2 regions of the Pantoea nemavictus genome follow, and region 1 is predicted to be linked to the other one. Evidence: predicted binding sites of a transcription regulator. Region 1 holds the regulator's gene; the other holds the start of a gene.
The links. The regulator sigma-54, encoded in region 1, starts transcription at its own class of promoters, with help from an activator protein. The targets are predictions, from matches to a motif close to GTTGGCACANNTTTCGCTNT.
Positions count from the first base shown of each region.

Region 2: WH298_RS01870 (branched-chain amino acid ABC transporter substrate-binding protein) is a predicted target of sigma-54. The motif match lies at 1,654-1,673, and genes of this name have one in related genera.

Region 1 is NZ_JBBGZW010000001.1:2,659,152-2,662,270, forward strand. Features, by position in the region: gene ptsN (PTS IIA-like nitrogen regulatory protein PtsN) at 1-281, opposite strand, end outside; gene hpf (ribosome hibernation promoting factor) at 442-729, opposite strand; gene rpoN (RNA polymerase factor sigma-54) at 751-2,190, opposite strand; gene lptB (LPS export ABC transporter ATP-binding protein) at 2,239-2,964, opposite strand; gene lptA (lipopolysaccharide ABC transporter substrate-binding protein LptA) at 2,970-3,119, opposite strand, start outside.
Region 2 is NZ_JBBGZW010000001.1:383,630-386,748, reverse strand. Features, by position in the region: gene WH298_RS01875 (AMP nucleosidase) at 1-1,438, opposite strand, end outside; gene WH298_RS01870 (branched-chain amino acid ABC transporter substrate-binding protein) at 1,868-2,983, shown strand; gene WH298_RS01865 (ABC transporter permease subunit) at 3,066-3,119, shown strand, end outside.

The DNA.
Region 1 (3,119 bases):
GCGATAGGCTGATCAAGGCTGATAAATACGCCTACAGCGCGTAACGTGTCCTCCTCCAGCTTGCCGTGTGGAATGGCGATGCCGTTGCCAATGCCGGTACTGCCCATACGTTCGCGGGTGAGGATTGCTTCGAAAAGCGTCTGGTGCGGCAGATTGAGCTGCTTCGCTGCCAGCTCGCTGATAATTTCCAGCGCGCGTTTTTTACTCTGGCAGTGTACGCCGCTACGGGTACAGTCCAGGGAAAGGACCGAGCTCAATTCCAGTGTTAGATCGTTGTTCATCATCGTTTCACTTGCGAGTTCACATAGCCGCGAGGAGCAGACAATGGGTTTCATTGCCCTACGCCCGTTGGCGCTTGCGCAGATGACAAAACGGGGCGGTTAAATCCGCCCCATCCTGGCTCTAAGTGCCGAATCAGTCAGCACTCTGCAAGCGTGAAGGTTAGTGTTTTTTCAGTTTGTCTTTGTGTTTGGTCAGCTGACGGGAGAGCTTATCGATTAACCCGTCGATGGCCGCGTACATGTCTTCCGCTTCCGATGTGGCGTGCAGCTCCCCGCCGTTGACGTGCAGTGTTGCATCCGCAATCTGCGTTACCTTCTCTACTTTTAGAACAATATAAACCTGATTGATACGATCAAAATAGTGTTCCAGTTTGGCAAATTTGCTATTTACAAATTCACGCAGAGGTTCGGTAATTTCAACATTATGTCCGGTAAGGTTTAGCTGCATAGGTCTTCCTTCTTCGTTCGGTCAAACCAATTGCTTACGCTGGTTTGATGGCGGTATAGATAAAGACTCGCGATATTTAGCAACCGTACGTCGCGCTACCATGATGCCCTGATCGGATAACATGGAGGTCAGTTTGCTGTCGCTCAAGGGTTTTGCGGGATTTTCCGCAGAGATCAATTTTTTTACCAGTGCACGAATCGCCGTGGAAGAGGCTTCGCCGCCGCCTTCGGTGTTGACGTGACTGGAGAAAAAATACTTCAATTCAAAGATGCCACGCGGGCTGTGTAAATACTTCTGCGTGGTGACGCGGGAAATGGTGGATTCATGCATATCAACGGCCTGAGCGATATCCGCCAGTACCATCGGACGCATGTGCTCCTCACCTTGCTCAAAAAACGCCTGCTGCTGTTCAACGATACAGCGTGTCACCTTCAGCAGCGTGTCGTTGCGGCTCTCCAGGCTCTTAATCAGCCACTTGGCTTCCTGTAAGTTGCTGCGAATAAACTGATTGTCACTGTCATTACGTCCGGCACCGCCCATCGCAGCGTATTGCTGATTGATCTTCAGGCGCGGCATGCTGTCGGAGTTGAGTTCAACCGTCCAGCGTTTGCTGACTTTGCGCACCAGCACATCGGGAATCACATATTCCGGCTCGCTGGTATTGATCGACTGGCCTGGACGCGGATCGAGCGACTGAATCAGCAGCATCGCGTCCTTTAGCACCTCTTCCTTTAGACGCGTGACGCGCATCAGGCTGCGGAAGTCGTGATTAGCCAGTAAATCGAGATGTTCGCTAACAATCAAACGAGCTTCTGTCAGCATGGGTGTTGCGGCGGAATATTGCGATAGCTGAACTAACAGGCAATCACGTAAATCGCGCGCACCTACGCCCACCGGATCGAAACGTTGTACGCGTTTCAGCACGGCTTCGACTTCTTCCAGCGTCAGCTCTTCATCGCCAATACTGTCATAAATGTCTTGTAAGCTGACGGTGAGATAGCCGGTGTCGTCAATGGCATCGACAATGGAGGTGGCAATGGCGCGATCGGTATCGGTGAAAGGCGTCAACTCAACCTGCCACATAAGGTAATCCTGCAGCGATTGAGTCGTTTCACCCTGATAGACCGGCAGTTCGTCGTCCTGATAATCGGTACCTGTGCCGGAAGGGGTGCCAGCGGTATAAATTTCATCCCAGGTCGCGTCGAGCGGCAGCTCCTCGGGCATATCCTTCTGTTCAAGTGCTTCGCGCGTGTCTAACGAATCGCTTTCCTGATCCTGAAATTCGCGTGCGTCGACTTCTTCATGCAGATCGGTTTGTTCAAGCAGCGGATTGCTTTCCAGCGCCAGTTGGAGTTCTTGCTGGAGTTCAAGCGTAGAGAGTTGCAGCAAGCGAATTGCTTGCTGCAACTGTGGTGTCATCGCCAGCTGTTGGCTGAGCCTGAGTTGCAAACCTTGCTTCATAATTCGGTTAGAATTTCCTAAGCAAACGTAGGGTGTTACAACACCTTATCAGAGTCTGAACTCTTCGCCCAAATAAACACGCTTAACCTGCTCATCTACAAGAATTTCATCAGGCGTGCCATGGGCAATCAAATGTCCCTGGCTGACGATATAAGCGCGTTCACAGACTGCGAGGGTTTCACGCACATTGTGGTCGGTAATCAACACGCCAAGGCCACTGTCGCGTAAATGCTCAATGATTTTTTTGATGTCGATAACCGAAATGGGGTCAACGCCAGCAAATGGTTCATCCAGTAGAATAAATTTCGGATTCGCTGCCAGTGCACGAGCAATTTCCACACGACGACGCTCACCGCCTGACAGCGCCTGGCCCATGCTGTCGCGCAAATGTGCAATATGAAACTCTTCCATTAGCTCGTTGGCACGATCCTGGCGCTGCTCTTCCGTTAAGTCATCACGAATTTGCAGTACAGCCATCAGGTTGTCGTACACGCTCAGGCGGCGGAAAATCGAGGCTTCCTGTGGCAGATAGCCGATGCCGCGACGTGCGCGTGCGTGCAGCGGCAGAATGCTGATATCTTCATCATCAATCACGATACGCCCCGCATCGCGCGGCACAATACCTACTACCATGTAAAACGTGGTGGTTTTACCCGCACCGTTGGGGCCCAGCAGGCCGACAATCTCACCGGATTTTACCTGCAGGCTAACATCTTCCACCACGCGGCGGCCTTTGTAGGCTTTCGCCAGGTTCTCAGCGATTAGTGTGGCCATAGCAATCAGTTACTCTTTTTAGGGCTCGCGGAGGAACCGTTTTTATCCTGCAGCTGCGACGGTACCAGAACGGTGGTCACGCGCTTGCTCTCACCCTGGCTGAAAGCCTGCATCTTCTGCTCTTTCACCAGGTATGTGATGCGGTCGCCTTTAAT
Region 2 (3,119 bases), 2.3 Mb from region 1:
GCGGCTCGTTGAAGGTTCTGAGCTTCCTTGAGTGCAGCTTATCGCCCTCGGCACGCAGCAGTTCCACCGCGCAGATGCCGATCTGCAGGTGCTCAGATATCGCCCCTTCATAGAAGCGGTTTGCCTGACCGGGCAGTTTGATCTCGCCGTGCAGCGGTTTATCGGACACGCACAGCAACGTGCCATACGGCACGCGGAAGCGGTAACCCTGCGCAGCGATGGTGGCGCTTTCCATATCAACCGCCACGGCGCGGCTCAGGTTGAAGCGCAGCGCAGAAGCGGAGTAGCGCAGCTCCCAGTTACGATCATCGGTGGTGACGACAGTGCCGGTGCGCAGACGCTGCTTAACTTCCTCACCCGGCATACCACTCACTGCTTTGGTGGCGTCATACAGCGCACGCTGTACTTCGGCGATGCTGGGGATCGGGATATCGGGCGGCAATACGCTATCCAGCACATGGTCATCGCGCAGGTAGGCATGTGCCAGCACGTAATCGCCGATGGTCTGGCTTTCGCGCAGGCCGCCGCAGTGACCAATCATCAGCCAGGCATGCGGGCGAATCACCGCCAGATGGTCGCAGATGGTTTTTGCATTGGACGGACCAACGCCAATATTGACCAGCGTAATACCGCGACGATTAGGCGAAGTCAGGTGCCAGGCGGGCATTTGATGCTTCTTCCACGCCAGATCGGACATCATTGCGGTCGGATCCTGGGTATCCGCGGTGATCACCACGTCACCGGCGCAGGCTAGGCTGTCATAAGGCGTATTGGGGTCTTGCACCTGCTCAATGGCCCAGCGCACAAACTCATCAACATAGCGTGTGTAGTTGGTGAACAGCACGAACGGCTGGAAGTGCTCAACGCCGGTGCCGGTGTAATGACGCAGGCGCGCCAGCGAGAAATCGGTACGCAGCGCATCAAAATGCGACAGCGGGAAAATCGCATTGGCATGGAATAGGCCATCGGCGGTTTCATCGCCAATCTGTGACAGTTCGGTGGTGGGGAAGTGGCGGGCGATGCTGGCGCTCATTGAGCGATCGAGCGACAGGCCGTCAATCACATAAGGATAAGGAATCTCCTGCTGTGACGGCTCCACTTCAATCAGCACCTCATACTCTTTCTCCAGCATCTGCAGCTGCTCACTGAGATAGTGGCGCAACAGCGCCGGACGCGTAATGGTGGTGCTATAGCTGCCGGTATGGGTAAAGCGTCCCCATGCGCGAGTGCGGTTTTTCTGCGGGCCTTCGCCCAGCCAGGTAATGCGCAGCTGCGGGTAAACAAACAGCCCTTGCTGGCGAGCCGCTTCATCCGGCAGCTGCCCGCTGGCAGTGAAATCGCGAATCGCGTTGCGCAAGGCATCAACGGCCGTGTCGTACAGACGCTCTAATTCGTCCAGCGCTTGCTGGCTGCTCAATCCGTTCCGTTGTGTATTCATGGGTTCTCCTTCAGGAAACGTGGACCGTTTTCACCAGAGCATAGCGGATAAACGCTTCACAACGATGAAGAATCTGTGATCGACCGCATTCTGCACCATCGCGGTGCTGGTGCCTGGCGTAACCTTAGCTATGTTTATGATCAGCAGGGATGTTACATCGCGTGTCTCCAGTCCTGGAGCGATGCCAATGCAAAAAATCGCCCGCGTTTTCGTGAGTTGGCGAGGTTATTGCTTAATTTTCAACCGTGGCCTTCATAAACCTATGCTGTTGAGTTCAGGGCGCGCATTGATGCGTGACTGAAAGCAGGTCGCCATGCATGGCGATCCTTCGGGTTTTATAGGCCGCACTCTGTTCTGCCGCAGTTTCAGAAATTGATTTCTCCCAGGCCGTGGTATGGCTCCGTTCCTGACCCGTTGAGGATTGAAAGCATGTCTTTGAAATTCATAAAACACCCAATGAAGGTGGCGATAGCAGGTTGTTTAAGCGTGGCCTTTTACGCTCAGGCAGATATTAAAATTGGTGTGGCCGGTCCGTTCTCTGGGCCCAATGCGACCTATGGCGCGCAATACTGGAAAGGCGCGAGCCAGGCCGCGGAAGACATTAATGCCGCCGGCGGTATTAACGGTGAAAAAATTGTGCTGGTGCAGGGCGATGATGCCTGTGAACCGAAGCAGGCGGTCTCGGTCGCCAACCGCTTGGTCGATCAAGACAAAGTGATGGCGGTAGTCGGCCACTTCTGCTCCTCATCCACTATGCCGGCGTCGGAAGTCTATGATGAAGCTGGCGTTCTGGCGATCACGCCCGGATCAACCAACCCGAAAATTACTGAACGCGGCATGAAAACCATGTTCCGCATGTGTGGGCGTGATGACCAGCAGGGCGCGATCGCCGCTGACTACATCATCGACAAGCTCAAGGCGAAGAAAGTGGTCATTATTCATGACAAAGACACATACGGCCAGGGCTTAGCGGATGCCACCAAAGCCTCGCTCGAGAAGCGCGGCGTGAAAGAAGTGCTGTATGAAGGACTGTCGCGCGGTGAGAAAGATTTCAATGCGCTGGTAACCAAAATCGGTGCGCTGAAACCGGACGTGGTCTATTTCGGCGGATGCCATCCGGAAGCCGGCCCGCTGGTGCGCCAGATGCGTGAGCAGGGCGTGAATGCGGCCTTCTTCTCCGGTGATTGCATCGTCACCGAAGAGATGGTGACGGCGGCAGGCGGACCGCAATACACCAAAGGTGTGTATATGACCTTTGGCAACGATCCGCGCACCATTGCCGATGGCAAAGCCGTGATTGAGAAATTCCGCGCCGGTGGTTTCGAACCAGAAGGTTACACCTTATATGCCTACGCTTCAGTACAGACGCTGGCGGCTGCCTACAAAGCGGCAGGAAAAGACAATGCGAAGGCCAGCGAATGGCTGAAAGCGAATAGCGTCGACACCGTGATGGGCAAAAAAGCCTGGGATGGTAAAGGCGATCTTAAAGTCTCGGATTACGTCGTTTATCAATGGGACGACAAAGGCAAATACCACCAGCTGTAATCGGCCACGCGGCCCCGCAACGTGCGGGGCCATTCGCGATTGAGCGCGAGCTGTGCGCTCCCATTGAGTACGAGACGACATTATGGACGCCTTTTTCTTACAGCAACTGATTAACGGTTTAACACTGGGGGCGGTT